3 regions of the Rhizobium quercicola genome follow, and region 2 is predicted to be linked to each of the others. Evidence: predicted binding sites of a transcription regulator. Region 2 holds the regulator's gene; each other region holds the start of a gene.
The links. Region 2 encodes PhoB, which activates phosphate uptake and scavenging genes when phosphate is short. Its sites were predicted from a motif close to TGTCATNNANCTGTCAT; they were not measured.
Positions count from the first base shown of each region.

Region 1 (10,112 bases), on a different contig from region 2:
CGATGCCGTGGATATAGACCGCGCGCCCATCCGGCAGCGTCGCGGCCTTCACCGATTTGGTGCGGTTGGAAAAGACATGCACATTGTCGGGAAAGGTCAGCTCGCGGCGGATGGCGGACTGGTTGTCGTGATTGCCACGAATGACGAAAACGCGCACCCCGGCCGCCTCCAGCCGACGCATCTCGGCCATGAGGAACAGCGCCGTGTTCATCGAGGTTTGCGAGCCGTCATAGAGATCGCCTGCGATCAGAAGCGCATCGACCGCCTCCGCGATGCAGAGATCAACGATGGCCGTCAACGCGGCCCGCGTCGCGCCGCGGACACGCTCGGCCAGCTCGCCATTGCGAAGGGCCAGACTGCGCAGCGGAGAATCGAGGTGAAGATCTGCGGTGTGAACGAAGCGGAAAGCCATGCCCGACCATGGGCCCGGCGATGCGGGAAGGTCAATCGTTTCGGCTTGCGCAGCTGCGTCTTTCCACCGGCCCCTGCGACGCGAGCGTTCGGGGCATCGTCACAGCTCAAGCGGGAGAGCGCGCCTCGTCGTCACCTCTGTGGCGCGTCCGACACCGCCGCCGGGTTTCCGGCGACCGGCCCTGACATCCCTGTGAAGGGATTTGACATGGGCCCTCATAACGTCCATCTCCAATCTATGAAAACGACCTTCGACGTCTCCGACAAGCTGTTCGAGCTGTATCACCGCGTTCACCGGCTCATCAACCAGTCGATGACGGAAGAAGGCGTTTCGCTGGCCCGCAGCAAATTCCTGTTCTTCCTGAACAAGCTCGGTCCCTGCCGCTCGACGGATATCGCCTGCGCGCTGAACTTTGCACCGCGTACCGTGACGGAGGCGATCGACGGGCTGGAACGCGACAAGCTGGTGGTTCGCCAGCCGGATCCGGAGGATCGGCGCGCGAAGATCGTTTCGATCACCGATGTCGGTCGGATCGCGCTCGAGGCGGCCGAACATCCGCGCAAGCAGCTGATCGAGGAAATCTTCTCCGCTCTTGACGACGAGCAGCTCGACCAGCTGTACGAGATTGTCAGCAAGCTCGTCCGCCGCACCGACGAGATTCGCGAGCGGCGCGAACAGGACGAGGCCATCCCGCCGGCGACGGCGGCAGAGGTCTGAGGGCAACCAGCCGAGACCCGATCTCACCCGCCGCGCATCCGAAGACCGTCACCGCAGCGCCGGACCTGCTGAACGCAGGCCCGGCCTCGCAGACCCCGGCATTTCCGAGGCGACCTCTCGCTACATCGCGTCGATCTTGCCGATGCTCCAGAACATGGTTTCACCCGAGCTGTCGTCCACGCCGTCATTGTCGGTGACGACGAAGCCGGTGCCGGTCTCATCGACCGCGAAACCTTCGACCTTGTCGAGAACATAGCCGTTCAGCGTCTTCAGGTCGGGCAGCAGATCGCGGAACTCCTCCTTGGCGACGACCGGCAGCGGGCCGCCGAGCTTGGCAGGCTTCAGCGCAGCCAGCGCCACGCGATAGATCTTCTTCAGCTTCGCCGCCTGGCCGACGAGGTTGTCGCGTTCGATGACATAGGCATAATCACCGTGAATGGTGATCTCGGACAGGCCGACCCAGCCCTCGCCCTTCTTGTCCAACGGATAGCGCACGGCGCCCCATTCCTCGGACTTCGGCTTGTAGGAGACGAGCTTGACGAAGCCCTTCTCGTCGTCCTTCCATTCGCGCTGCACGGCCATCCACAGCGTCGTGTCGTCGCCCTCGCCCGTCACTGTGATGCCCTCGAAGCCGAAGCGGGTCTCGCCCGCCCGCAGGGCTTCCGGCAGGGCGATCTCCTTCTTGATCTGGCCTTTCGCGTTCACCTGATACAGCGCATGCGGCACCAGCTTGTCGGAATTGCCCTCGGAGGCGAGCCAGAAGCCGTCGCCTGTCGCAACGATGCCCTCGATGTCGAGCTTCTGCGCCGGAGCGCCGTCGCGGGTGATCGTCAGGGCGTCTGTGATCTCAGCGGGGCTCCTGGTCGTGTCGATGGTGAAGATGCGCGGCTCGGCACCGTAGACCGAGTCGCTGACCGCGTAGAGCTTGCCGGGCTCGCCCGGGACAGCCGACAGACCCGACAGGGCACCGAAACCGATCGGCACGCCGTCCTTCTCCACGGAGCGGATCTGCGGATAGGCCGGCTTGCCCTCCTTGCGCTCGTAGATCATGACATGCGAGCGCGCGGCGCCGTCCTCGACGAGATCGGCCTCGTTGGCGGTCACCAGCAGGTTGCGGCCGGGAATGGCGACACCGCCTTCCGGCGAGATGCCCGAGGGCAGAAGCTGCAGCAGTTCGGGCGCGGCACCGGTATCCTTGTAAACGCCGACGAGCGAGGCGCGCTCGGCCAGCACGAAGAACAGCCGATCCTCGCCGAATGTCGCGGCCTCAAGGCCCTCCGGCTCGATACCCTTGGCGGCGGAGCGCTTTTCGGGATAGTGCCCGATGGCCGCGGCCGCATGCTCGAAGCTCGCACCGGCCTCGTAGAGCACCTTGCCGCTGGTGTCGAAGATGGTGAAGCTGCGCGAGCCGCCCTTCCAGTCGCCCTCGTTCGCCACCACCAGCCTGTCGTCATCGAGCCACTTCACGGCGTCCGGCTCCCGGGCCACGCCGTTGAGCGATCCGGTGAAGGAAAGCTTGCCGTCGCGCTTGGTGTCGATCGTGTCGAGATCCACCGTGCCGGCCGAGAAATGCGAGACGATCGCGCCCGAGCGACCGTCGAGAATGACGATATGGTTGTTTTCCTGCAGCGTCAGCGCGATCTGGTCGCGGCCGTTGAAGGACACGAACTCCGGCTCGGGATCGTCGCCGCCGACAGCGGCAAGACCGGTGAGCGACACGTGGCGGATCGTGGCGCAATCCGGCGTGCCGTCGTTCAGCTTCACGATGACGAGGTCGCCGGCCGGCATCTGCGGCAGCGCGCCGTCGTTGACCTTCTCGTCGCGCTCGTTCTCGATGGCGACGGCGGCGAGCGTCCGATCCTTGTTGACCGCGACCGAGTCGGGCTGGCCGCCAAGTTCGCAGCTCGACGTCACCTTACGGCCGGCAATATCGACGGCGGCGAGCATGCCCGACGGGTTGGCGCGGTCGGGGCTCGTGTTGACGGCGACCAGCGCCCTGGTGCCGGCAACCGTCACCGAGGTCGGCTCGCCATCGAAGGCGACGATGCCGCCGGCCTTGGGCGCCGCGGCATCCGTGATGTCGATGAAGCCGATGGCCTTCAGCGGACTGTCGGAATAGATCAGCGTCTTGCCGTCATCCGTCGCGGTCACGATTTCCGCCGAGGTCACGGTCTTGCGGTCGGTTGCAGCCGGCAGATTGTCCGCGACGGCGAAGGACGAGATGCGGTTGAAGACGGGCTCGGCGCAGGCCATCCCGGCAACCGAGGTCGCAAGCAGGGCCGCGAGTGCGGCGGTGACGGATACGGTTTTCATGAGACATCCCCTCGGCGTTCAGACGGCGGTTCGCGCCGCGTGCCGCTTGCATCGTCGCGCCCGGCACAATCCCGGGATTTGTGAAGCGCCCGCATGACAGAGGAATGACAGGGACGAAAAAGGCCCGGGAAAACCCGGGCCTGAAGGTGAGGAGCGCGGCATGGGCCGTCTCCTCCTGCGCAGCAGCGCTTTATGATGATCGAGCAGCCAGTCGGCATCCGCTTGGGGGGATGCGCGGCGCTCGGCCGTGAACCTTGCAAAAAAGCAGGATCCCGGGGCGGAAGCGCACCGCTCCGCCCGGATCTGCCTTAGGAGTTCACGGCGTCCTTGAGGCCCTTGCCGGCCGCAAACTTCGGAACGTTGCGTGCAGGGATATCGACTTCCGCACCGGTGGAGGGGTTGCGGCCCTTGGAGGCTTCGCGGCGGCTCACGGTGAAGTTGCCGAAGCCGACGAGGCGAACGTCGCCGCCGTTCTTCAGTTCACCCTGGATCACGTCGAACAGTGCTTCGACAGAAGCAGCTGCCTCTTTGTTCGTGATGCCGGCCTTTTCGGCAACAGCCGATACGAGCTCATTCTTGTTCATGTTTCCACCCTTTCAACTTGGTCCGAAACGACTTGTTTTCGGGCGGCCGCGCCATCGTCGCAGCGGTCGCCTTGGCAACCCAATCGCGCCGAATGCCCGGAAATGCAAGGCTTTGCGGCGCATTTTACGAAAAAAGACCGGCGCAGAGGCCGGTCTTCCACTGTTTAAGCGATGAATAACGGTGCAAGGGCACCTTCATCCCGCCGGAGAATCAGTCACGCCGCCCGTCCGGGCGTGTCCGGAAAAGCCGCATTGCGGCCTCCCCGGGATGCGTCGTCAGTGGGCGAAACCGGTCGTGGTTTCGTCCGTATCGGCCGCGACCTTGACCGGCGCGACATGCTTTGCCGGATCCCATTCGATGGCTTCCGGCATGCGGACCAGAGCGTGCTTCAGAACGTCACCGATCATCGACACCGGGATGATCTCCATGTTGTTCTTCACATTGTCCGGAATCTCCGCCAGATCCTTGGCGTTTTCTTCCGGAATGAGCACCTTCTTGATCCCGCCGCGCAGCGCCGCGAGCAGCTTTTCCTTCAGGCCGCCGATGGGCAGAACCCGGCCGCGCAGGGTGATTTCACCCGTCATGGCCACGTTCTTGTCGACCGGAATGCCCGTCATGATCGACACGATGGCGGTTGCCATCGCGACGCCGGCCGAGGGACCGTCCTTCGGGGTCGCCCCTTCGGGAACGTGGACGTGGATGTCGCTCGTGTCGAAACGCGGCGGCTCGATGCCGAAATCGATGGCGCGCGAGCGGACATAGGAGGCCGCCGCCGAGATCGATTCCTTCATCACGTCCTTCAGGTTGCCCGTCACCGTCATGCGGCCCTTGCCAGGCATCATCACGCCTTCGATCGTCAGCAGTTCGCCGCCGACCTCGGTCCAGGCCAGACCCGTAACCACGCCCACCTGATCGGTGCGCTCGGCCTCGCCATGGCGGAAGCGCGGAACGCCCAGATAGTCATGAATGTTCTCGGCCGTCACCTGGATGCTGGTGGCCTTGCCCTTGAGGATTTCGGTCACCGCCTTGCGGGCGAGCTTCATCAGCTCGCGCTCGAAGGAGCGCACGCCCGCCTCGCGGGTGTAGGTCTGGATCACCGCCATCAACGCGCCATCCGTCACCGAGAATTCGGCGGGCTTCAGGGCGTGGTCGGCGATGGCCTTCGGCAGGAGGTGCCGCTTGGCGATCTCCAGCTTTTCCTCTTCCGTGTAGCCGGCGATGCGGATCACTTCCATGCGGTCCATCAGGGGCGCGGGAATGTTCAGCGTGTTCGCCGTGGTGATGAACATCACGTTCGAAAGGTCGTACTCGACCTCCAGATAGTGGTCCATGAACGTTGCGTTCTGTTCCGGATCGAGCACCTCGAGCAGGGCCGACGACGGATCGCCACGGAAATCCTGGCCCATCTTGTCGATTTCATCGAGCAGGAAGAGCGGGTTGGACTTCTTCGCCTTCTTCATCGACTGGATGACCTTGCCGGGCATCGAGCCGATATAGGTGCGGCGGTGACCGCGGATCTCGGCCTCGTCGCGCACGCCGCCGAGCGCCATGCGGATATATTCGCGGCCGGTGGCCTTGGCGATCGAGCGGGCGAGCGAGGTCTTGCCGACGCCCGGAGGACCGACGAGGCACAGGATCGGACCCTTGATCTTCTGCGAACGCGCCTGCACGGCGAGATATTCGACGATGCGTTCCTTGACCTTGTCGAGGCCAAAGTGATCGAGCTCAAGCACCTTTTCGGCGGCATTGAGGTCGGTCTTGACCTTCGACTTCTTGTTCCACGGAATGCCCGTCAGCCAGTCCAGATAGTTGCGCACGACGGTGGCTTCCGCCGACATCGGGCTCATCTGGCGCAGCTTCTTCATCTCGGCGTCGGCTTTTTCCCGCGCTTCCTTGGAGAGCTTGGCCTTGTTGATCTTGTCTTCCAGTTCGGCCATCTCGTCGCGGCCTTCCTCGCCGTCGCCGAGCTCCTTCTGGATCGCCTTCATCTGCTCGTTCAGGTAATATTCGCGCTGGGTCTTCTCCATCTGGCGCTTGACGCGCGAGCGAATCCGCTTCTCAACCTGAAGAACAGAGATCTCGCCTTCCATGAAGCCGAGCGCCTTTTCCAGACGCCCCTTCACGCTCGTCGTCTCCAGCATTTCCTGCTTTTCGACGATCTTGATGGAGAGATGCGAGGCGACCGTATCGGCCAGCTTCGAGTAATCCTCGATCTGGCTGGCGGCACCGACGACCTCGGGCGAAATCTTCTTGTTGAGCTTCACATAGCTCTCGAACTCGGAGACGACGGAGCGCGACAGCGCCTCGATCTCGACAGGATCCTCGGCGGGCTCCGCCAGCGGATGCGCCATCGCCTCGTAGAATTCCTCGCGGCGGGTGTAGCCGTCGATTTCGGCGCGCGAGCGGCCTTCGACCAGCACCTTAACGGTGCCGTCGGGCAGCTTCAGCAGCTGCAGCACGTTGGCGATGGTGCCGATCTGGTAGATCGCGGAGGGCTCCGGATCGTCGTCGCCGGCGTTGATCTGGGTCGCAAGCATGATCTGCTTGTCGGTGCCCATGACCTCTTCCAGGGCACGGATCGACTTTTCGCGACCCACGAAGAGGGGCACGATCATATGGGGGAACACCACGATGTCACGCAGGGGAAGGACTGGGAAGGTCCCGCTCTCGGCTGCCGGAGACGTTTTGTTCGTCATGTCATTTCCTTTCCGTCCCGTTTCCGGGAGCGTTACCCGAAGCACGTCAAGGGTGCTTCCGGTCATCACTTTCTTCACTGTCAGAAGTGGAGGTTACGAGACCCGTTTTCAACCCTCCGACCGCCTGACCCGACGGCCATCGAAGCGTATCGCACAGTAGAGGCTACGTGACTGTCGCGGGCCTTGCCACGCAACCGCAAGCCTCATGATTCGAACCACCGCCCCAAGACACGAAACCGTCATATCATCGCGCTGCCCGGGTGATTTAGCAATGCTGTAATCATTGGCCGAAACGAAGGAACGGAAGAACGTACTGAATTACGAGAAGCGACGAAAGTCCCGCTGCCTTGCACCTCACGACCCAATCTGCGACCATATAGTGCCGCGACCTGATGGTCGGAAGCTTTTTCACGTTCATCAACGTCTTGATCCGGAGCGTGCGTGAACCTTCATTCCCGTCCCGTTGGAGAGTTCTTCGAGACAAGCAACGTTACCTTGCTGTCGATCAGCCAGGCAACGGCGGCAACCTTTTCAGACCTCTTCATCGGGCTCGCTTTCCTGTGCTTCATCGGCGTCGGCTCCAAGCGTGTTGCGTGTCCCGTCAACGGCGAGATCATCGGCTGTGAGGGAGACCTACTCGTCTTCCCGCCCGGCTCCATCGTGACGCTGGAGAATCGACCGGTGCTGAACGCGACCTACCGTGCCGAAGGTGTCTATTTCACCCAAGACCTTCTCAACTCGGTCTTTCCCGAGCAAAACCCTCGGTCGGCTCCACCCGGCATACAGATCATCCGGGCCGAACCGCAGCAGCCGGGCGTCATTCTCGACATCATACGGGACACACTGTTGGCGACGGACCTGCCGCCGGCCATCCGGCGTCACCGCCTCCTCGAACCTCTCATCTGGCTGCGGCATCTCGGCGTGCGCCTGCCAGCACAAGCGGATCATCAGCCTATGATCCGCTTGCGCCGTCTGCTGGAGACCGATCTGAGCCATCCGTGGCGGGCGTCCGAAGTTGCGGACCATTTCGCCATGAGCGAGGCGACTCTTCGCCGCTGGCTCGGACGATCGGAACAGGGATTTTCGAAGATCCTGCAGAACACGCGACTGGAGAAGGGCCTTTCGCTGCTGCAGACGACCGGACTTCCTGTCTCGCAAATCGCGCTCGAATGCGGTTTCAAAACGCAGTCCCACTTCTCCGACTCCTTCCGGAAGCGCTTCGGCATCCAGCCCCGCGCGATCCGCATCGCAGACGAATGAGCGTTTTTCGACAAACTTTGAAGGTTGGACGAAAGCAGCAGCCGGTGCGGAAGGATAGTCTGAAGGTGTGTTGAATCATCTTCAGAAAGGGACATAAGCATGTCTTCCGCATTTATAAACGTCCGGTCGATCCTCATCGGCCTTACTCTCCTCGGGAGTTCCGCCGCGCAGGCTGAGGCGCAGGAGTTTCGAGTGACGAGCACATCCATGAGCGAGGGCGGCCGGCTCTCTTCCGCTCAAATCTTCAAGGGGTTTGGCTGCGACGGGGGCAACACGTCTCCGCAATTGTCTTGGTCGGGTGCGCCGGCCGGCACCAAGAGCTTCGCCGTCACGGCCTATGACCCCGACGCGCCGACGGGATCGGGCTGGTGGCACTGGAATATCGTGAACATTCCGGTAGGAGAGACTAGGCTGGCCGCCAGCGCAAGTGGTACGGAGGCCCTTCCCAAAGGTGCCGTCGAATTGAAGAACGACTATGGTAGTGTCGGATTCGGAGGTGCCTGCCCGCCTTCCGGCGTCGTGCATCGCTACATCTTCTCAGTACACGCCCTCAATGTCGAGGCACTGGATCTACCGAAGGATGCCAGCAACGCCCTTGCCGGCTTCATGATCGGCAGCACGACGATCGCCACCGCCCGCCTTACCGCCGTCTATAACAGGTAGGCACCAACAGGCGGACCACACCACGAACGAAAAAGGGCCCGCATCGCTGCGAGCCCTTCCTTCATTCTCCAAATCACATCAGGCCGAAACGTTGGCCTTCTCGTCCGTGCGCTCCGAGTAGATGTAGAGCGGGCGGGCGGAGCCCTTGACGACTTCGTCGGAGATGACGACTTCGCGGACGCCTTCCAGCGTCGGCAGTTCGAACATCGTGTCGAGCAGGATCTTCTCCATGATCGAGCGAAGGCCGCGGGCGCCGGTCTTGCGGATGATGGCGCGCTTGGCGATTTCGCGCAGCGCGTCCTCGTGGAACGTCAGTTCCACGTCTTCCATCTCGAACAGGCGCTGATACTGCTTGATCAGGGCGTTCTTCGGCTCCGACAGGATCTGGATCAGCGCATATTCGTCGAGGTCCTCGAGCGTCGCCAGAACGGGCAGACGGCCGATGAATTCGGGAATGAGGCCGAACTTGACCAGATCTTCCGGCTCCAGCTCACGCAGGACTTCGCCGACACGGCGGTCTTCGGGAGACTTGACCGAGGCACCGAAGCCGATCGACGTCTTTTCGCCGCGGGCGGAGATGATCTTGTCGAGGCCGGCAAAGGCGCCGCCGCAGATGAACAGGATGTTGGTCGTGTCCACCTGCAGGAATTCCTGCTGGGGATGCTTGCGTCCACCCTGCGGCGGAACGGAAGCGACCGTGCCTTCCATGATCTTCAGAAGCGCCTGCTGCACGCCCTCGCCCGAAACGTCCCGGGTGATCGAGGGATTGTCGGACTTGCGCGAGATCTTGTCGACTTCGTCGATATAGACGATGCCGCGCTGGGCGCGTTCGACGTTGTAGTCGGCCGACTGAAGCAGCTTCAGGATGATGTTCTCGACGTCCTCGCCGACATAGCCGGCTTCGGTGAGTGTCGTCGCATCCGCCATGGTGAAGGGCACGTCGATGATGCGGGCCAGCGTCTGGGCGAGATAGGTCTTGCCGCAGCCGGTCGGGCCGACGAGCATGATGTTCGACTTGGCCAGCTCGATGTCGCTACCCTTGGCCGAATGCGCCAGGCGCTTGTAATGGTTGTGGACGGCGACAGACAGGATGCGCTTGGCCTGCTGCTGGCCGATCACGTATTCGTCGAGAACCTTGATGATTTCCTGCGGCGTGGGAACGCCATCGCGGGACTTCACCATCGAGGTCTTGTTCTCCTCGCGGATGATATCCATGCACAGTTCGACGCATTCATCGCAGATGAAGACGGTCGGTCCGGCAATCAGCTTCCGGACTTCGTGCTGGCTCTTGCCGCAGAAGGAACAATAGAGGGTATTCTTGGAGTCACCGCCGCTGCTGCCGCTGACTTTGCTCATTTCACTTTCCTTCCAGCACGCCGCGCGTCCCCTGCGGGACGCAACGAACCACTCAAACCGCTCCGCAGACTGGCGCGCCGTTCGGCGTCAATGTGCTTTGCTTCCGGGAG
Region 1 is NZ_JAJOZR010000004.1:92,068-102,179, forward strand. It holds gene LRX75_RS07285 (metallophosphoesterase family protein) at 1-412, opposite strand, end outside; gene LRX75_RS07290 (MarR family winged helix-turn-helix transcriptional regulator) at 650-1,129, shown strand; gene LRX75_RS07295 (esterase-like activity of phytase family protein) at 1,250-3,442, opposite strand; gene hupB (DNA-binding protein HupB) at 3,751-4,026, opposite strand; gene lon (endopeptidase La) at 4,303-6,723, opposite strand; gene LRX75_RS07310 (helix-turn-helix transcriptional regulator) at 7,165-7,983, shown strand; gene LRX75_RS07315 (YbhB/YbcL family Raf kinase inhibitor-like protein) at 8,083-8,646, shown strand; gene clpX (ATP-dependent Clp protease ATP-binding subunit ClpX) at 8,725-10,002, opposite strand.
Region 1: the regulator PhoB is predicted to act here: its motif matches at 3,536-3,552, upstream of LRX75_RS07295 (esterase-like activity of phytase family protein).

Region 2 (10,112 bases):
TCCTCGTCCTGTCCGCGCGGGCTGCGGGGAAGGTTCGACCTGTTCTGCAGAGACCGGCAGCGCCGGCCCGACACTAGAGCGCCGCGCGTCGTCCATGACGCGTCAAGGTCGCTCTAACACGTTAGAGTTGCTGCGAAATCCTGCCCGGAAACCGATCCCGACGTCAGGAATTCTGCAGTAAAAATACCGCCCAGAGGGCGGCGAGCGCACTATCGGTACTTCACGTGCCGCTGTCAACAAAAGTCCCGGAACGACAGGCTTTTTGCGCGTTTTTCAGCCGCGATGCTTTCCGGCGAAAAGACCTTGCAAATATATCACGCGGTGACAGCAAGTTGGGGAAAACCCAAAAATCGATTCGGGTCGATTCATGGGACTCTTGTCACGGAGTCACCCCGTCTCTAGGTTAGTAAATAATTGCTAGACGCATGCGGCGGACCTAGTCACCAAAAGAGTCAAGGCGTTGCAGTCTCGGAGCCATCCGGGACGCGGTGAGGGATTCGTCCTTTGTGAACGGCCTGGAACGGAGACGACAATGAACTGGACTGACGAGCGGGTGGAGAGACTGAAGAAGCTCTGGGCCGAGGGGTTGAGCGCGAGCCAGATCGCGGCACAGCTCGGCGGCGTCAGCCGCAATGCCGTCATCGGCAAGGTTCACCGTCTGTCGCTTCCCGGTCGCGCCAAGGCCGGTGGTGCCGCGCCGAGCGCAACCCGCCCGAAGCGTCCCGTCGCCGTCGCACGTCCGGCCGCTCCCGAAGCGGTCGTCGCCAACGCGGCGCCGCGCTCCGCACCGTTGCGTCCGACGGCACGCCCGGTCAGCACGATGAACGTCATCGAGGACTCCGAAAGCGCCTTCGCACCGGAGACCGCACTGACGGTGACCGGCAGCGGAGCGAGCGGCGCCACCGGCAGCAATGTCGTCGTGCCGATGTCGCGCAAGCTCGTTCTGACGCAGCTCACCGACCGCACCTGCAAGTGGCCGATCGGCGACCCGATGAAGGACGAGTTTCACTTCTGCGGCAACGATTCGCCCGACAGCTCGCCCTATTGCACCTTCCACGCCAAGCTGGCCTACCAGCCCTCGGCCGAGCGTCGCCGCGCGCGATAGGCGCTCCAGAGACCCACGACGTGAAAGGCCTTTTTCGGAGCACGAAGAAGGCCTTTTTTTCGTTCTGGATAATGGAGGGGTTGCGCCTGTCCCGAAGATGCGCCCGATCGACCGGCCTGACGCCCCTGGAAACGTTGCGCTTCTGGTGGTCGGCGCGGGCTCAGCTTTCCAGCGAGTAACCCGCCCCGCGGACCGTGCGGATGACATCCTGCATGTTGGAGAAGTTCAGGGCCTTGCGCAGGCGGCCGACATGGACGTCGACGGTGCGCTCGTCCACGTAGATATCGTGCCCCCAGACGCCGTCGAGAAGCTGCGAGCGCGAGAAGACGCGGCCGGGCGAGGCCATGAAGAATTCGAGCAGGCGGAACTCCGTCGGCCCGAGGCGGACTTCGCGGGTCTTGCGGTGGACGCGGTGGGTTTCGCGATCGAGCTCGATATCGCCGCATTTCAGAAGCGAGGAAAGAACCTCCGGGCGCGCGCGGCGCAGCATGGCTTTCACCCGCGCGATCAGCTCGGGCGTCGAGAAGGGCTTGACCACATAATCGTCGGCGCCGGTGGCAAGGCCGCGGACCCGCTCGCTCTCCTCGCCGCGCGCCGTCAGCATGATGATCGGCAGGCGCTCCGTTTCGCTGCGCTGGCGCAGACGGCGGCAGAGCTCGATGCCGGAAACGCCGGGCAGCATCCAGTCGAGGATCAGAAGATCGGGCAGCCGTTCCTGCAGCCGCACCTCCGCCTCGTCGCCCCGGTTGATGGTGTCGACATCGAAGCCCTCGGCCTCGAGATTGTAACGCAGGAGAACGCTCAGGGCTTCTTCATCTTCCACGACGGCAATTTTCGGCTGCATTTCTGGACTCCGTAGTGTCCTTGTCACGCGACAAGGCTTTCGCCAGAACCCGAGGGCGGCGATCATCGTTGACAGTTTTCATGCGTGGCGGCGAGAGACCGCCGGATGGCTGCATACCTCCAGCCGAACGTCTGCCGGCTCCAAGACCGGCGGCGATGGCGCGGGAGCGGACCGGCTCCCGCGCGCCCCGCGCTTAGGTGGCGAGTGCGCCGACCGTGTTCGACGAGTCGTCTTTCGGACGTTCGCCGAGCGGCTGCGCGCCGGTCGTCATGTAGTAGATCGTCTCGGCGATATTGGTCGCGTGGTCGCCGATGCGTTCAATATTCTTGGCGCAGAAGAGAAGATGCGTGCAGGGCGTGATGTTGCGCGGATCTTCCATCATGTAGGTCAGGAGTTCGCGGAACAGCGAGGTGTAGATCGCGTCGATCTCACCGTCGCGCTCGCGAATGGCCTTTGCCTTTTCGGCCGAGCGGGAAGCGTAGACGTCCAGCACTTCCTTCAACTGCATCAGCGTCAGTTCGGCCAGATGCTCGATGCCGCGGGCCAGCTGCCGCGGCAGGCTGGCGCTGGAGACGGCAATGACGCGCTTGGCCGTGTTCTTGCCGAGGTCGCCCACACGCTCGAGATCGGCCGCGATGCGGATCGATCCCATGATCTCGCGCAGATCGGCCGCCATCGGCTGGCGCTTGGCAATCGTCACGATCGCCTTCTCGCCGATCTGGCGCTCGGCATCGTCGAGCACGACGTCGTCGGAGATGACCTTCTGGGCGAGGCCCAGATCGGCATTGACGAGGGCGCGAACGGATTCGGCCACCATCTGCTCGGCAAGGCCACCCATTTCGGAGATGCGGCGGCTGAGATATTTCAGGTCTTCGTCATAGACGGATGCGATATGGGTTGCCATGGATCCTGTCCTTGGAGTTCGGTCACGGGCGCAAGGCTGTCGGTCGGTCGACCGATCAGCCGAAGCGGCCCATGATGTAATCCTGGGTGCGCTGGTCATCCGGATTGGTGAACATCTTGTCGGTGTCGTTCTCCTCGACGAGATTGCCGAGGTGGAACATGGCGGTGCGCTGCGAGACGCGGGCGGCCTGCTGCATGGAGTGCGTGACGATCACGATCGTATAGTTGGCGCGCAGCTCGTGGATCAGTTCCTCGACCTTGGCGGTGGCGATCGGGTCGAGCGCCGAACAGGGCTCGTCCATGAGGATGACCTCGGGGCTGACGGCAACGGCGCGCGCGATGCAGAGACGCTGCTGCTGGCCACCGGAAAGGCCGGTGCCGGACTCGTGCAGGCGATCCTTCACCTCGTTCCAGAGACCGGCCTTCTGCAGGCTCTGCTCGACGATGGCGTCGAGCTCGGCCTTGCTGCGGGCGAGACCGTGGATCTTCGGGCCGTAGGTCACGTTTTCGTAGATGGACTTCGGAAACGGGTTCGGCTTCTGGAAGACCATGCCGACACGGGCCCGCAATTCGACGACGTCGATCGAGGGATCGTAGATATCGCCGCCGTCGAGCGTGATCTTGCCCGTGACCTTGCAGTGGTCGATCGTGTCGTTCATGCGGTTGAGCGTCCGCAGGAAGGTGGACTTGCCGCAGCCCGAGGGGCCGATCAGCGCCGTGACCGTGTTTTCCCGGATGTTGAGGTTCACGTCGAAGAGCGCGCGCTTTTCGCCGTAGTAGACCGACACATCCTTGCCGATCATCTTGTGAGGGACAGCATTCATCTTCTGATCGACCGCCTTTTCGAGAGTCGCTTCTGACATCATGTTCATTGTTTTCTACCTCACTACCAGCGTCGTTCAAAGCGGCGCCGCAACAGGATTGCGCCAAGGTTCATGACCACCAGGAAGATCAGGAGCACGATGATCGCGCCGGAGGTCCGTTCGACAAATGCACGTTCGGCTTCGTTGGCCCACATGTAGATCTGGACCGGGAGTGCCGTGGACGGTTCGAGCGGCGAGCCCGGAAAGTCGACCACGAAGGCCACCATGCCGATGAGAAGCAGCGGCGCGGTTTCACCCAGCGCATGGGCCAGGCCGATGATGGTGCCCGTGAGGATACCCGGCATGGCAAGCGGCAGGACGTGGTGGAAGATGGTCTGCATCTTCGAGGCGCCGAGGCCGAGGGCCGCAGCCCGGATGGACGGCGGCACGGCCTTCAGGGCCGCACGCGTGGCGATGATGATGGTGGGAAGCGTCATCAGCGTGAGGACGAGACCACCGACGAGGGCTGCCGAGCGCGGCATGCCCGCGAAGTTGATGAAGATCGACAGGCCGAGCAGACCGTAGACGATGGAGGGAACGGCCGCGAGATTGTTGATGTTGACCTCGATGAGGTCGGTCAGCTTGTTCTTCGGCGCGAACTCTTCGAGGTAGATCGAGGCGGAGACCCCAATCGGGAGCGACAGCACCAGCACGATCAGCATCATGTAGAGAGAGCCGAGCGCGGCGACGCCAATGCCGGCGGCTTCGGGACGCGAGGAGGCGCCAGAGGTGAAGAGCCCCGTGTTGAACGACTTCGTCATCGCGCCGTCCTGCGACAGCGTCTGCATCCAGCCGAGCTGCTTGTCCTTCACCTTGCGGTTGGCCTCGTCCACCGTCACGTCGATCTGGCCCTTGTTGGCCGAGTCGATGTTGCCCTCGGCCAGCAAGGCCACCGGCACCGTCTGGCCGATGATGGCCGGGTTGGCGACGACGACGTCGCGAAGCTGCGTGCGGGCGCTCGCCGAAACCATGTCGGTCGCCAGCTTGACGTCCGCCCGGTTGGCCGGGTCCAGGCCCAGCTTCTGCACCAGTGCATCGCGCACCAGCAGCGGATAGTTCGCCGTCATCAGCTTGGCAGGATTGGTCGCCCGTTCGTTCTTCGGGTCGATGACCTGTTCGCTGAAGGTGATCGGCAGGACGATCTCGGTCTGCAGGAAGGCCGTGTAGCCCTTGGACACGACGGTCCAGAGCAGGAGACCGAGGAAGAAGATGCCGATGGAGATCGCGCCGATGCCATAGGCCCGGAAGCGGCGTTCTGCGGCGTAGCGGCGCTTGATGCCGATATCGCGACGGGTGGATGCGGGACGCTGCGACGCACCGGCGAGCGATGAAGTCATGTCGGTCATTCGTACTGTTCCCGGTATTTGCGCACGATGTAGAGCGCGTAAATGTTGAGGCAGAGCGTGATGGCAAAGAGCGTGATGCCGAGTGCGAAGGCGACGAGGGTCTGGGGAGAGGTGAACTCCAGGTCGCCCGTCAGCTGGTTGACGATCTTCACCGTGACGGTCGTCATCGGCTCGAAGGGGTTGATCTGCATGCGCGCGGCGACACCGGCCGCGAGCACCACGATCATGGTTTCGCCGACGGCACGGGAGGCCGTGAGCAGAAGGGCGCCGACGATACCGGGAAGCGCTGCCGGCAGAACGACACGCTTGATGGTTTCCGATCGCGTTGCGCCGAGGCCGAGCGAACCGTCGCGCAGCGAGCCGGGGACCTGCGTGATGATGTCGTCGGACAGCGAGGACACGAAGGGGATCAGCATAATACCCATAACGATGCCGGCCGTGAGAACGCTCTGCGCCTGGATGAAGCTGGCATAGTTGCCGGTGACGAGGCCGTTCAGCTGGCCCGAGATATCGCGCAGGAACGGGCCGACCGTGACGAGGGCGAAGAAGCCGTAGACGATGGTCGGGATGCCGGCGAGGATCTCGAGCAGCGGCTTGGCGATCGAGCGCACCGTGTTGCTGGCATATTCCGCCATGTAGATGGCGGCGAAGAGGCCGATCGGCACGGCGAAGAGCATGGCGACGAAGGCGATGTAGAGCGTGCCGGCGAGAAGCGGCAGGAGGCCGAACTGTCCGGCCTGCCCGGCCTGGCCGGCGGCGGCGAAGCGCGGATCCCAGACCGTGCCGAAGAAGAACTCCATCGGCGACACGGAGGCGAAGAAGCGCAGGGCCTCCGACAGCATGGAGCCGATGATGCCGACGGTGGTGAGGATGGCGATGGAGGAAGCGAGGATCAGGCCGCCGAGAATGACCTGCTCCACACGGTTGCGGGCCCGGAAGCGCTGCGAGATGCCGCGGAGCGCCAGGAGCGTTCCGCCGATGGCCAGCAGCAGCACGACCCCGGCCATGGCGAGATGGCTGTTTGCCGTCATCCTGTTGAAGGTCGTGGCGGACTCGATCATCCAGGGCTCGCCGGCGCCAGCCAGCGGAATGCCCTTGGCCCCCATGGCGTCGCGAAGATTGATGGAGCCGCTGTCGAGCGCACTGCGCTCGGCGTCCGAGAGAAGGGCGAGACCGCGGGCAACCGACTTGACCTGGCCGAGCGCAAGCTGGGCAGGAGCGTTGCCCTGGTTCAGGACCTCTGTCGGAAGATGGAAGAGCACGCTGCGATCGATCATCGGCGGTGCGGCGACGAGCCAGACGGCGAGCACGACGAGCGACGGAAGCAGAGCCCAGATGGCGGCGTAGCTGCCGTGGTAGCCGGGCAGAGAATGCAGCGAGGATAGCTTGCCGCCGGCCGTGGCCATGGCCCGCGAACGCCCCATGACGAAGGCGGATGCGCCGACGAGCAGGACGAGGAGAAAGAGGAGAGAAGCGCTCATGGTCTGGGTCCCCCGGTCGTTTCACGACATCGCATGCTGCAAGATCGGACGCCGGCCATTCGAACGTTGGGGCTCCCGCACGGCGCTCAGGCGCCGTGCGGGGTGATCCTTAAGAGACCGGGTCTCCGGATCGGCTCCTATTACAGCAGCGTGCCGTCGGTAAAGGCCTTGCGGTCGGCTTCGCGCTCTGCGTCCGGTGCGGACACGAGACCATAGGCCGACAGCGGGCTTTCCGGGCCGACCATCTGGTCGTCGAGGAAGAATTCGACGAATTCCTTCAGGCCGGGGATAACGCCGAGATGCGCCTTCTTGACGTAGAAGAACAGCGGGCGCGAGACCGGGTATTCGCCCGAAGCGATCGTTTCCGTGGAGGGAACGACGCCGTTGACGGTCGCAACCTTCAGCTTGTCGGCATTGTTTTCATAGAAAGCGAGACCGAAGACGCCGATGCCGTTCTTGTTGGCAGCGATGCGGGCCAGGGTTTCCGTGTAGTCGCCATCGATGTCGACAGCCTTGCCATCCTTGCGAACGGCGACGCAGGTGCGGGCCTGTTCCTTGGCATCGGCAACGGCCGCCTTGATGACGTCTTCGGCGCCGGAAGCCTTGCAGCCTGCATGAAGGATCTTCTCTTCGAAGACTTCGCGCGTGCCGTGCTTTTCGCCCGGGATGTAGGCGGCAATGTCGGCGTCCGGCAGGTTCTTGTTGACCTCGGACCACTTCGTGTAGGGGTTCGCAACGAGCTTGCCGTCGACGACGACCTGGGCTGCGAGGCCGAGATAGAGGTCCTTCGGCTCGAGCTTCAGGTCGGCATTGCCGCTGTCGGTGGCGAACACGATGCCGTCATAGCCGATCTTGACTTCCTGCACTTCGATCACGCCGGCCGACTTGCATTCCGCTAGTTCGCTGTCCTTGATCTTGCGCGAAGCATTGGCGATGTCGATGGTGTCGGGGCCGACGCCCTTGCAGAATTCCTTGAGGCCGGCGCCCGTGCCGCCGGATTCGACGACCGGCGTCTTGAAGTCGGGGAAGGTCTCGCCGAAGGTTTCGGCAACGATCTTGGCATAGGGAAGAACGGTGGACGAACCAGCGATCTGGATCTGGTCGCGGGCAGCAGCAGCGCCAGCAAAGGCGACGGAAGCCACCAAGGCTGCAGCAGTCAGTTTCAGGGCGTTCATGGAATTCTCCCGGATGGGCTTGTGTGGGTGCGCTAGAGTGTCAGCGCTCGCTTTCGCCGTTTATTCGCATCGGCCGTCCTTCATTAGCGGCCGATGCCACCAGCTTTTATGTCAAGTTGACGAAAGATTTATGACAGACCATCTTATTGAATATTCTTGATTTTTCTTCCACGAGCCGGATTCGTGCGATATTCCGTCAGAAACGGACGGTGAAAACGGTTCCCTCGCCCAGAACCGAGCGGACGATCAGCCGCGCGCGATGCCGGGTGAGGATGTGTTTGACGATCGCAAGCCCCAGACCGGTGCCTTTCTTCGAGCGGCTGGCCTCCACATTCACCCGGTAGAAACGTTCGGTGATGCGCGGGACATGCTCGGCAGGAATGCCCGGCCCGTGATCGCGCACCGAGACCTCGACCGGGTCTCCCCCGCCGCCCGACACGGTCACCTCGACGGTCTTGCCCTCCTGCCCGTACTTGCAGGCATTTTCCACCAGGTTTTCGAACACCTCGATCAGCTCGTCGCGATCCCCCTGAACCACGACGGGCGATGACGGAACATCGAGCGAGATGGTGATGCCCAAGTCCTGAGCGAGCGGACCCAGCGTGTCGCAGACATGGCTGAGCAGCGGTCCGATCGCCACCTCCTGCTCGGGCGCGATGTGGGATTTCAGCTCAAGGCGGGAGAGCGACAGCAGGTCGTCGACCAGGCGGCTCATCCGCGTCGCCTGCTCCAGCATGATGCCGAGAAACCGCTCATGCGCCTTCACATCGTTGCGCGCCGGCCCCTGCAGCGTCTCGATGAAGCCGCGCAGGGAGGCGAGCGGCGTGCGCAGTTCGTGACTGGCATTGGCGACGAAGTCGGAGCGCATGCGATCGATGCGGCGCGCCTGCGAGATATCGCGATAGGAGACGACATAGACGGTATCGCGGTTTTCCGGCGTGGATGCCGGCCCGGGCTGGACAGCCGACAGCGCGGTCGGCGCGACGCGCACGATATAGACGGCTTCGGACGGCAGGCGCTCGGAATGCTCGATCTGGTTGATACGGCCCGTGGCGATGGTTTCGCGCACCATATCGAGGATGCCCGGCGAGCGAACCCGGCCGGACAAGTCGGAATTGGCAGGAATGACGCCGAAGGCCTTCTCGGCGGCCTGGTTCTGGAAGAGCACGCGCTCATCCGGTCCGATGACGAGCACCGGCATATCTAGGGCGTCGAAGCCGGCTTCGAGCGTCGCCAGTTCGGCCTCGCCGGTCGAGGGCAGCGGCTCGATGGATGCGGGCGGTGCGGGGGCTGCCGGTTGCCTCAGGAGTGCGGCGACGAGGATGATCCAGAAGGCGCCGGCAAGCACGGCGTGGCCGCTGGTCGCGCTCAGCCCGGCGCAGCCGGCAAGCGTCAGGCCGATCAGCCATTTCTCCGCCCAGATGCGGGTGGCCATCGTCCGCCAATATGTCGTTTCCTGCACGCGTCCTCCCGACTGTCGCTGCCTGCCGGAACGGGCCGGAGCCGACAGGCCCGTCCCATCACACCTGTTGGCCGGTGCGGCGACATGCAGCATGTAACCCGGCTTCATGACATGATTTTCACGGTGCGCTTGAAATCGCAATGGACTTATGGCCTGCTCCCCAGCCACGGCGGCGACCGGCCTTTCCGGCTTGGCCCCGCCCGCCACACGGGAGATGAGCAGCATGGACGACATCAAGCCGGTCGAGATCGTCATCAACGGGAAGACGCGCCTGTTCGACGTCGACACGCCGGAGCTGCCGGACTGGATCACGAAATCCGCCATGGCCTCCGGCGGCTACCCCTATGACAAGAAGCTGAACAAGGACGTCTTCAAGGCCGAGCTGGAAAAGCTGCAGATCGAGCTGGTGAAGGTGCAGACCTGGCAGCAGGGGAGCGGCAAGCGCGTGATCGTGCTGTTCGAGGGCCGCGATGCGGCCGGCAAGGGGGGCGCGATCCACGAGACCCGCGCCTATATGAACCCGCGCACCGCACGGATCGTCGCGCTGACCAAGCCGACCGAGACGGAAAGCGGGCAATGGTATTTCCAGCGCTACATCTCGCATTTTCCGACCAAGGGCGAGTTCGTGCTGTTCGACCGGTCCTGGTACAATCGTGCCGGCGTCGAGCCGGTCATGGGCTTCTGCACGCCGGCGGAGTACGAGCATTTTCTCAAGCAGGTCCCGCCCTTCGAGAAGCTGATCGTCGACGAGGGCATCGTGCTCTTCAAGATCTGGCTGGAAATCGGGCAGGAAATGCAGCTGATGCAGTTCCACCAGCGCCGCCACGATCCGCTGAAGGTGTGGAAGCTCTCACCCATGGACATCGAGGCCCTGTCCCGCTGGGACGACTATACCGAGAAGCGCGACCGGATGCTGACGGAAACCCACAAGGG
Region 2 is NZ_JAJOZR010000003.1:175,210-185,321, forward strand. It holds gene LRX75_RS05985 (GcrA family cell cycle regulator) at 533-1,105, shown strand; gene phoB (phosphate regulon transcriptional regulator PhoB) at 1,266-1,949, opposite strand; gene phoU (phosphate signaling complex protein PhoU) at 2,143-2,853, opposite strand; gene pstB (phosphate ABC transporter ATP-binding protein PstB) at 2,909-3,724, opposite strand; gene pstA (phosphate ABC transporter permease PstA) at 3,739-5,061, opposite strand; gene pstC (phosphate ABC transporter permease subunit PstC) at 5,058-6,542, opposite strand; gene LRX75_RS06015 (substrate-binding domain-containing protein) at 6,683-7,717, opposite strand; gene phoR (phosphate regulon sensor histidine kinase PhoR) at 7,914-9,152, opposite strand; gene ppk2 (polyphosphate kinase 2) at 9,394-10,112, shown strand, end outside.

Region 3 (10,112 bases), on a different contig from region 2:
CCGTGGGCGTTTGGACGCTGCGCAGCCGGCGGCGCAATGCCGCGACGGCCTCGTCCGGTCGACGGGATCGCCGCGAGACGACGCTCGAACGGGGAAGAGCGTCTTGACCGGGGATCGAAGCCGCGAGCCCTATATCGCCCCCTCGGCCGACTCGCCGGAACAGACGGCGCGCAAATCGAAAGCCGGCAAAGGCATCGTCATCTTCATCGCAGCTTTCGCCATTGGCGCCTTCCTGCTGTATCTGGGCATTCTGATCTATGCGAGCACCGTGCGGGTCTGATCTCCGAGGCGAATTGCAACACACTGCCATTCCGCCTAGGGTCTGGCCCGCAAGCAGGGGCGGATGACGGTGACGCTGATAAAGACGATCTGGGGTTTCGCGGCAGCAATCATGACGCTTGCCATGTCCCTGCCGGGGAGTGCCGAGGTGACGGCGACGGAGACGGTCGAGACCTATGCGATCTCGGGCAGGACGGGCGCGGAGCTCTACGCGTCCATCGGCGAGCGCGGGCCGCTTCTCGGCGCAAACCGCGTCATTGCCCACACGCGTTTCAAACTGACCTGGCGGCGCGACTATCAGAGGCAGGGCAACGACTGCGTGCTGGCGACGGCGATCCCGCGGCTGACCATCATCACCACCCTGCCGAAGCCGACGGACAAGCTGCCGGCGCCCGTCCGCGACAGCTGGACGACCTTCATCGACGGCGTTCGCCGGCACGAGGCGGTGCATGGAACCTATGTCCGCGACCTCGTGGCGAAGATCGAGACGGCGACCATCGGGCTCAGGCAGCCGGACGATCCCGGTTGCACGAAGATCAAGACGGAGATGAACCGCCGGCTCGGCGCGATCTCCGACGAACGGCGCGCGCTCGACCGGGCCTTCGACCAGGCGGAGTTCACCGAGGGCGGCGCGGTGCATGCGCTCATCCTGGCGCTGGTCAACGGGCCGTGAGAGCCAGCCGCCGTGCGGGTGACGGCTGCAGGCCCGCCCGCTCATCCGTCAAGGCATCGCATTCGTCATTCCCGGTGCCGGAGGAGAAAAATTGATGGCCGGCTCTGCGGCCGGCCGACCGGCGCAGCCTTGAACGGGAGCCGCGATGATGCCACTTTCCGACAACCGGAAAAGAGGACCGATCCATGAGCCTGCGCATCAACGATATCGCCCCTGATTTTACTGCGGAAACCAGCAAGGGGACGATCTCGTTCCATGACTGGATCGGCAATGGCTGGGGCGTCCTGTTCTCGCACCCGAAGAATTTCACGCCCGTCTGCACGACGGAGCTCGGCGCCATGGCCGGCCTGCAGGACGCGTTCGCCGCGCGCGGCGTCAAGGTCATCGGCATTTCGGTCGATCCGGTCGAGAGCCATGAGCGCTGGAAGAACGACATCCGCACGGCGACCGGCTTCGAGGTCGATTACCCGCTGATCGGCGACAAGGACCTCGCCGTCGCCAAGCTCTACGACATGCTGCCGGCCGGTGCCGGCGAAAGTTCGGAAGGCCGCACGCCCGCCGACAATGCCACGGTTCGCTCGGTCTTCGTGGTGGGGCCGGACAAGAAGATCAAGCTGATCCTCACCTATCCTATGACGACCGGCCGCAACTTCGACGAGATCCTGCGTGCGATCGACTCGATCCAGCTGACCGCCAAGCATCAGGTGGCGACGCCCGCCAACTGGAAGCAGGGCGAGGACGTCATCATCACCGCCGCCGTTTCCAACGAAGACGCTATCGCCCGCTTCGGCAGCTTCGACACGGTGCTGCCCTACCTGCGCAAGACCAAGCAGCCGACCGCCTGAGGCCGGAGACTGGCGGCGCGTCAGGCGACGCGTTCGCCGGCCCGCCAGACGCCGGCCACCAGCGGCGGCGCTCCGGCTTGCGCCCGCACGCGAACGAGATCGGCCCGCAGGCCGGTCTCGATCCGGCCGCGATCGGCAAGGCCCGCGGCCCGCGCCGGATTGGCGGTAATCATGCGCACCGCATGCGGCAGGTCCGTCTGCCCGCGCTCGGCCAGCAGGAATGCGGCCTGCAACAGGCTGAACGGCACATAATCCGACGAGAGAATGTCGAGCGCATCGCGCTCCAGCAGGTCGAGCGCCGAAACATTGCCGGAATGCGATCCGCCCCGGACAACGTTGGGCGCCCCCATCAGCACCTGCAGGTCTGACGCCTTGGAAAGTGTCGCCGCCTCGATCGTGGTCGGGAATTCGGCGAGCGCGATGCCGAGATCGACGCTCTCGCGCACATGCGCCGCCGTCGCATCGTCATGCGAGGCCATGGGGATGCCGGCCTCGCGGCAGCGCGTGGCCAGCGCCAGACGGTTGCGGTCGGCATTCTCCACCGACTGGGCGATGCGCCGGGCGCTGAACGCCTCGAAGTCTGCATCCGAAATCTTCTTCTTGCCCTGGTAATAGATCCGGTAGGCCTCCAGGCTCACGAACTGCCGCTGCCCGGGCGCGTGGTCCATGAGGGAGGCGAGCCGCACCCGGTCGTTGCGCTTTAACGCGTCGAACTGCTCGACCACATCCGGCATGGAGACTTCGCAGCGCAAGTGAATGAAATGCTCGGCGCGCAGCCGGTTCACCGCGGTCGCCGCCGAGATGGTCGCCGCCATGTCGGCCATATCGCCGGTCCCGAGATCGGTATCGCCGTCCATCCCGACCCGAAGCGCGTCGAACACGGTGGTGATGCCGGCCGTGGCGATCTGCCCGTCATGCGCCTGGAGCGCCGCGGCAAGATTCCAGCGCACCTTCGGGCGCGGCTGGATATGGGTTTCCAGATGGTCGGTGTGCAGTTCGACGCAGCCCGGCATCAAGTAGTCGCCTTGCATGTCCATGCCCTGCGCCGTCGTGCCCGGAGAGATGTCGGCGATCACGCCGTCGCGCACGACGACGGTGCCCATGACGATCTCGGTGGGGAGGATGATGGCGCAGTGGGTGAAGATCTGTTCGCGGGTCATGGTCTGCCGTTCCGCAGCGTCTCGCTGCGGCTTTTCGGGTGAGAGGTAAAGAGGGGCGGGAAAGAGGCCGCCTTAGATGACGAGTTTGCGCAGTTGCTGGGAGAGAATATCCATCAACGTCACGGTGGCAACGATGATGAGAAGAATGGCCGAGGCCTGCGGATAGTAGAAGCCGCGAATGCTCTCGAACAGGATCTGTCCGATCCCGCCGGCGCCGATGAGGCCGAGCACGGTGGCGGAACGGATGTTGGATTCGAGGCGATAGAGCGAAAACGAGATCCAGAGCGGCAGCACCTGCGGGATGACGCCGAAGATGACCTGTTGCAGCCGGGAGGCGCCGGTGGTGCGGATCGCCTCGACCGGACGCGGATCGATCGCTTCGACGGCCTCGGAGAAGAGTTTGGCGAGAATGCCCGTCGTGTGAACGAACAGCGCCATGACGCCGGCAAACGGCCCAAGGCCGACGGCGACGACGAAGAGCACGGCGAAGACGATCTCGTGGATCGCCCGGAACAGGTCCATCAGCCGGCGAACGGGGTGCAGCACCCACCAGGGCGCCATGTTGTGGGCGGAGAGAATGCCGAAGGGAATGGAGAGCAGCACGGCGAGGAAGGTGCCCCAGAGCGCGATCTGGATCGTGACGATCATCTCGCGGAGATAGGAAGCCCACTCCTTGAAGTCCGGCTTCAGGAAGTCCCGGGCATATTCCGCCATGTTGCCGGCATCCGAAAAGAGATAGGTCCACCGCCCCATTTCGGCCGGTCCCCAGCTGGCGGCAAGCGCACCGACGAAAACGAGCGTGACGAACCAGCCGCGCAGGCTGCCCTGGCCAGGCTTCGTGCCGGTCTGGCCGGCCGTCGAGCGGGCGTTGGTGACACCTGTGGAGGCGATGACGTCGGTCATGGGCGTCGTCCTTGATGGGTCGGGCAGCGAGCGAGAGAAGCGAGAGAGAACCGGAGCGGACGGTGTCGCCCGCTCCGGTCAGGGGCATCAGCCGTTGGAGGCCGTTCCGAGTTCGGCTTCGAACTTCGCCTTCTGCTCGGTCAGCGGCTTGATCTTTTCGGCCTTGGCGTCGGCCGACAGGGAAGCGTCCGTTTCGATCTTGGAGATCGCCTTCGACAGTTCCATCACGCGGATCGGTAGGAGCTGCTTGTCGGTCGAGGCCTTGAAGGGCGCCCATTTCAGGCCGGCCAGAACGTCCTTCTCATGAGCGACGTCGCCGGTGGAGGTCGCGGTGCCGTAGGCCAGGAAGAAGTCGCGCAGCTTGGTCTTCGTCTCTTCCGGCAGGTCCTTGCGCCAGACGATCGGATCGGACGGGATCAGCGGCGAGCGCCAGATCTCGCGGATATTGGCGAAGGCATCCGGCTTGTTCTGCTGGATCAGCGCCATGTTCTCGGTGTTGTTGGCCGCCGCATCGACCTGTTTCATGGCAACCGCCATGGCATTGGTCTCGTGGTTGGCGTTGGTCACCGTCTTGAAGCAATCCTTCGGGTCGATGCCGCGGGCGCCGAACACGAAGGTCATGGGCACGAGATAGCCGGAGGTGGAGTTCGGATCGCCGAGACCGAAGCTCTTGGACTTGTCGCAGGTCAGAAGCTCGTCGATCGTCTGGATCGGCGAGTCCTTGGGAACGATGACGACCGACCAGTAGCCCGGATCGCCGTTCTTGGCGACGCTCTGCACGAAGACTTCGCCATCGGCACGGTCGACCGCTTCCATGGCCGACTTGTTGCCATACCAGGCGACCTGCACCTTGTTGAAGCGCATGCCTTCGATGATGCCGGCATAATCCGAGGCGAAGAAGGGCTTCACGTCGAGACCGGTCTTGGTCTTGAGGTCGGCCAGCAGCGGCTCCCAGGCCGTCTTCAGGTTCTGCTGGGATTCGGTCGAGATGATGCCGAAGTTGATGGTGTCGGCGGCCAGCGCCTGCTGGCCGAGGGCGGCGGCGAGCGAAAGCGCCGCAATGCTCTTGAAGATCGCGTTCATGGTGGTCTCCGGTTGACAGTGATGTCGGATCAGACGGTGGCGAGCGCCGCCTGGCGTTTGGGCTCGACGCCCGTGGGCGTCATGGGGTCGGCCGGGCCGCTCGAGGCAGCATCCGGCAGGACGAGTTCTTCCGATGCCGCTCCGTAGAGTTCGGCGAGGAAATCGTTGGAAAGGGCGGTGGACGGGCCGTCATAGACGATGGCGCCGTCGCGCATGGCGATCGTGCGGCGGCAATAGCGCCGCGCATATTCGACCTGATGGAGCGACACGAGCACGGTGATGCCGTCTTCGCGGGAAATATCGGCCAGCACGTCCATCACCCGGCGGGCCGCCGAGGGATCGAGCGCCGAGATCGGTTCGTCGGCGATCAGGATGCGGGCTTCCTGCACGAGCGTTCGGGCGATGGCGGCGCGCTGCTGCTGGCCGCCCGACAGCGTCGAGGCGCGTTGCGCGGCAACCTGCGGAATGCCGACGCGGGCCAGCGCCGCACGGGCCTTGTCCTTCTCCCGGGCGTTGAACAGGCCGAGCGTGCCCCGCCAGCGGGGTATGCGGCCGAGATGGCCGATGAGCACGTTGGTCAGCACGGACAGCCGTCCGACGAGGTTGAACTGCTGGAAGATCACGGCGACGCGGCCGCGCGCGGCCTCCCGGTTCATGCGTCCGCCGGCCTGCGACACCGCGCCGAGGATCTCGACCCGTCCGCTCTCGCCGTCGCCGATCTCGAGACCGGCGATGTGGCGGATGAGCGTGCTCTTGCCGGAACCGGACGCGCCGATGAGCGCCACCATCTCGCCCTGCTCCAGCATCAGGCTGACGCCGTTCAGCGCCCGCGTCTCGCCATAGCGTTTCGACAGATGGGTCACGGACAGCGCAATGGGGGTAATCCCGGTCATGATATGATCCCGAACAGCAGCGTGAAAGCCGACCTCATGCCGGCTGCACGTCCAAGGACTGTGAGCGGCAAGCGATGATGGTTGCGTGACGGTCGCATGAAACTTTTGCGTCAGACGCTGACATCAGGCGGCGTAGCGTTCGAGAAACGCCGCGCCCGTCAGCGTGCGGAAATCCTCGAGCGCCGCGAACAGTCTGTCGTGCGGCCAGTCCCACCAGGCAAGGCGCTCCATGCCCTCGGCCGTCGCGCGTGCGAAGCGGTCGCGGATCAGCCGGGCCGGCACGCCGCCGACGATCGTGTAGGGTGCCACATCGTGCGACACCACGGCGCCCGCGCCGATGACGGCCCCATTGCCCACCGTCACGCCCGGCAGAACCGTCGCGCCGTGGCCGATCCAGACATCGTGGCCGATGGTGACGCGCCGGGCCCGCCGCGCGGCAAAGAAGTCCGCCTCGTCCGTGGCGCCCTCGAAATAGTCGCCGGCCCTGTAGGTGAAATGGTGCAGGCTGGCGCGGTCCATCGGGTGGTTGGTGGCGTTGAGCCGCACCATGGAGGCGATATTGACGAACTTGCCGACGGTCGCGCACCAGAGGGCGCAGTCTTCCATGACATAGGAGTAGTCGCCGAGCGCGACCTCGCCGAGACGCGACCGCTCGGCGATCTCGACATAGCGGCCAAGCCGGCAGTCGGTGACCCTGGCGGTCTCGTGGATCGCAGGATGATGTTCGGAAAGCTTGGCCATCATGCAGCCTTTCGGGCGGAAAATGCGGAAACGTCGATGGTGCGGGTCGCCACGGCCTCGCGCACCGGCTGATCGTGAAAGATGCCGAGGATTGCCGTGCCGCGCGCGAGCTTCTCGCCGATCATGACGGTCACCACGTCGCGGTTCTCCGCATCGAGCGAGGCTGTGGGTTCATCGAGGAGGAGGACGGGGTGATCGGTGATGAAGCCGCGGGCGATGTTGACGCGCTGCTTCTCGCCGCCCGAGAAGGTGGCGGGTGGAAGCCCGTGCAGCGTTTCCGGCAGGTTCAGCCGGGAGAGCATGTCGCGGGCGCGCGAAACGGCCTCCGCCCGCTCGACGCCGCGCGACACGAGCGGTTCGGCGACGATCTCGACCGCGGAGACGCGGGGCACGGCGCGCAGGAACTGGCTGACATAGCCGATGCCGTTCTCCCGGATGGCCAGAACGAGGCGCGGATCGCCGGCACCGAGATCGCGAACCGCGCCGCTGTCGGGATCCCGCACGAGGACGGAGCCCTGGTCGATGGCGTAGTTGCCATACACCATCCGCAGGATGGACGATTTGCCGACGCCCGAGGGACCGCCGAGAACGACGCATTCGCCGGGGAAGAGATCGAAGCAGACATTGGCCACCACAGGCAGCACGACGCCGTCGCGCAGATGCATGACGAAGGATTTGGCGACGTCGCGCACGCTGAGCAGCGCGCCGTCCGGCATCCTCTGGTGGGTCGGCGGGAGGGAAGAGAGGGGCATCGGCGGACTCCGGCTCGGGCTTCTGGGGCTCAGGATTCGGGAATGGAGGCGACGAGAAGCTGGGTATAGGCATGGCGCGGATCGTCCAGCACCCGGTCCGTCAGCCCGGCCTCGACGATATGCCCGCCCTTCATGACGATCATCCGCTGCGACAGGAGCCGCGCGACGGCGAGATCGTGGGTGACGATGACGACGGCGAGCTGCAGGTCGGTGACGAGCCCGCGCAGGAGATCGAGCACGCGCGCCTGCACGGAAACGTCGAGCCCCCCGGTCGGCTCGTCCATGAAGATCAGCCGGGGATGGGTGACGAGGTTGCGGGCGATCTGCAGGCGCTGGCGCATGCCGCCGGAGAAGGCGATGGGCTGGTCGTCGATCCGCTCGGCGGCGATCTCCACGCGCGACAGCCAGTCGCCGGCCGTGCGGCGGATATCGCCATAATGGCGCTCGCCGACCGCCATCAGCCGCTCGCCGACATTGGCGCCGGCCGAAACGCGCATCCGCAGCCCGTCCGCCGGGTTCTGGTGTACGAAGCCCCAGTCTGTGCGCATCAGAAAGCGGCGTTCGGCTTCCGAGAGGTCGGCCAGATCCGGGAAACGCCCGTCGCGCATCCGGTAGCGGATCTCGCCGGCCGAGCGCTCCAGCCGGCCGGAGATGCAGTTGAGCAGCGTCGTCTTGCCGGAGCCGGATTCGCCCACGATGGCGACGACCTCGCCCGGCCAGACGTCGAAGGAGACGTCGGTGCAGCCGATGAAGGACCCGTAGCGCTTTTCGAGGCCGCGGACGGAGAGAATGGGATCGGTCATTGCGTGGTCTCCTGCGCCTTCGATGCGTGGTCCCCGATCTGCGGCAGGCCGGAACCCGTGTGGCCGTCCGCTTGGCGCGTCTCGCAATGGTCGGTGTCGGAGCAGACGAACATCCGCCCGCCGCGGTCGTCGGTCACCACCTCGTCCATATAGACTCCCGTCGCATTGCAGAGCGCGCAGGGGCGGCTGAAGGTCTGGACGGTAAAGGGGTGGTCCTCGAAATCGAGGCTCGTGACCTGGCTGAACGGCGGCAGCGCATAGATGCGCTTCTCGCGGCCGGCGCCGAACAGCTGCAAGGCGGGGGAACGATCGAGCTTCGGATTGTCGAATTTCGGAATGGGCGAGGGGTCCATGACGTAGCGGCCCTCGACCTTCACCGGATAGGCATAGGTGGTGGCGATATGGCCGTGCTGGGCGATGTCCTCGTAGAGCTTCACATGCACGAGACCGTATTCCTCCAGCCCGTGCATCACCCGCGTCTCGGTCTCGCGCGGCTCGAGAAAGCGCAGCGGCTCGGGGATCGGCACCTGGAAGACGATGGTCTGGTGCGCCCGCAGCGTTTCTTCCGGAATGCGGTGGCGGGTCTGGATGATCGTCGCCTCCGCCGTCTTCGTGGTCGTCGCCACATTGGCCGTCTTGGCGAAGAAGGCGCGGATGGAGACGGCGTTGGTCGTGTCGTCGGCACCCTGGTCGATCACCTTGAGGACGTCGTCCGGCCCGAGAATGGCCGCCGTCACCTGCACGCCGCCCGTGCCCCAGCCATAGGGCATCGGCATCTCGCGGGAGGCGAACGGCACCTGATAGCCGGGAATGGCGATGCCCTTGAGGATCGCGCGGCGGATCATGCGCTTGGTCTGTTCGTCCAGATAGGCAAAGTTATAGGCGGGCAAGGTCATTCCGCGGCCTCCTGTCGGTCCGTCTCGGCGGTCTTTTCCGCCGCGTGCTCCCGCCGCAGCATGCGCAGCAGGTCGAGTTCGGCCTGGAAGTCCACATAATGCGGCAGCTTCAGGTGCTCGACGAAGCCGGTGGCTTCGACATTGTCGCAATGGGAGAGGACGAACTCCTCGTCCTGCGCCGGGGCCACCCGGTTCTCGGCGAACTCGTCCGCGCGCAGCGCCCGATCGACGAGGCTCATCGACATGGCCTTGCGCTCCGACTGCCCGAAGACGAGACCGTAGCCGCGGGTGAAGCGCGGACCATCCTGCCCGCCGCCCTTGAACTGCGACACCATCTGGCACTCTGTGACACGGATCGCGCCGATATTGACGGCAAAGCCGAGTTCAGGCAGGTCGATCTCCAGATCGACGAGACCGATGCGCACTTCGCCGACGAAGGGATGCGTGCGGCCGTAGCCGCGCTGGGTCGAATACCCGAGCGACAGCAGAAAGCCTTCGTCGCCGCGCGCCAGCGCCTGCAGCCGCAGGTCACGGCCCGCGGGAAAGCCGGTCGGGTCGCGGGTGAGGTCGCCGGGCTCGGCGTCGGACGCGATATCCGGCTCGATCAGGCCTTCGCCGTTGAGGATATCCGTCACGCGGGGGTAGGCCGCGTCTTCGGCAACCGCCCGCCGCGCGCCGGGCTCGACGGGGTGGTCGCCGGCCATGTCGGGGTCGATCAGGCGGTGGGTGTAGTCGAAGGTCGGCCCGAGCAGCTGTCCGCCGGGAATGTCCTTGTAGGTGGCCGACACGCGCCGCTCGATCCGCATCGTCGCCGTCTCCACCGGCCGCGTGGCGCCGAAGCGCGGCAGCGTCGTACGATAGGCGCGGATGAGAAAGATCGCCTCGATCATGTCGCCGCGCGACTGGCGCACGGCCATGGCGGCAAGCTCGGGATCGTAGAGCGATCCCTCGGCCATGACCCGGTCCACGGCAAGCGAGAGCTGTCCGGCGATCTGCTCGAGCGAGAGAGCGGGAACCGACCGGTCCCCCCGGCGGCGGTCGGCGAGCAGCCGGTGCGCCTTCTCGATGGCGGCTTCCCCGCCCT
Region 3 is NZ_JAJOZR010000008.1:65,172-75,283, reverse strand. It holds gene LRX75_RS13510 (hypothetical protein) at 1-107, shown strand, start outside; gene LRX75_RS13505 (hypothetical protein) at 104-280, shown strand; gene LRX75_RS13500 (DUF922 domain-containing Zn-dependent protease) at 350-952, shown strand; gene LRX75_RS13495 (peroxiredoxin) at 1,138-1,797, shown strand; gene LRX75_RS13490 (alpha-D-ribose 1-methylphosphonate 5-triphosphate diphosphatase) at 1,818-2,957, opposite strand; gene phnE (phosphonate ABC transporter, permease protein PhnE) at 3,030-3,860, opposite strand; gene phnD (phosphonate ABC transporter substrate-binding protein) at 3,948-4,943, opposite strand; gene phnC (phosphonate ABC transporter ATP-binding protein) at 4,973-5,836, opposite strand; gene LRX75_RS13470 (DapH/DapD/GlmU-related protein) at 5,960-6,580, opposite strand; gene phnL (phosphonate C-P lyase system protein PhnL) at 6,577-7,329, opposite strand; gene phnK (phosphonate C-P lyase system protein PhnK) at 7,359-8,132, opposite strand; gene LRX75_RS13455 (alpha-D-ribose 1-methylphosphonate 5-phosphate C-P-lyase PhnJ) at 8,129-9,028, opposite strand; gene LRX75_RS13450 (carbon-phosphorus lyase complex subunit) at 9,025-10,112, opposite strand, start outside.
Region 3: the regulator PhoB is predicted to act here: its motif matches at 5,911-5,927, upstream of phnC (phosphonate ABC transporter ATP-binding protein).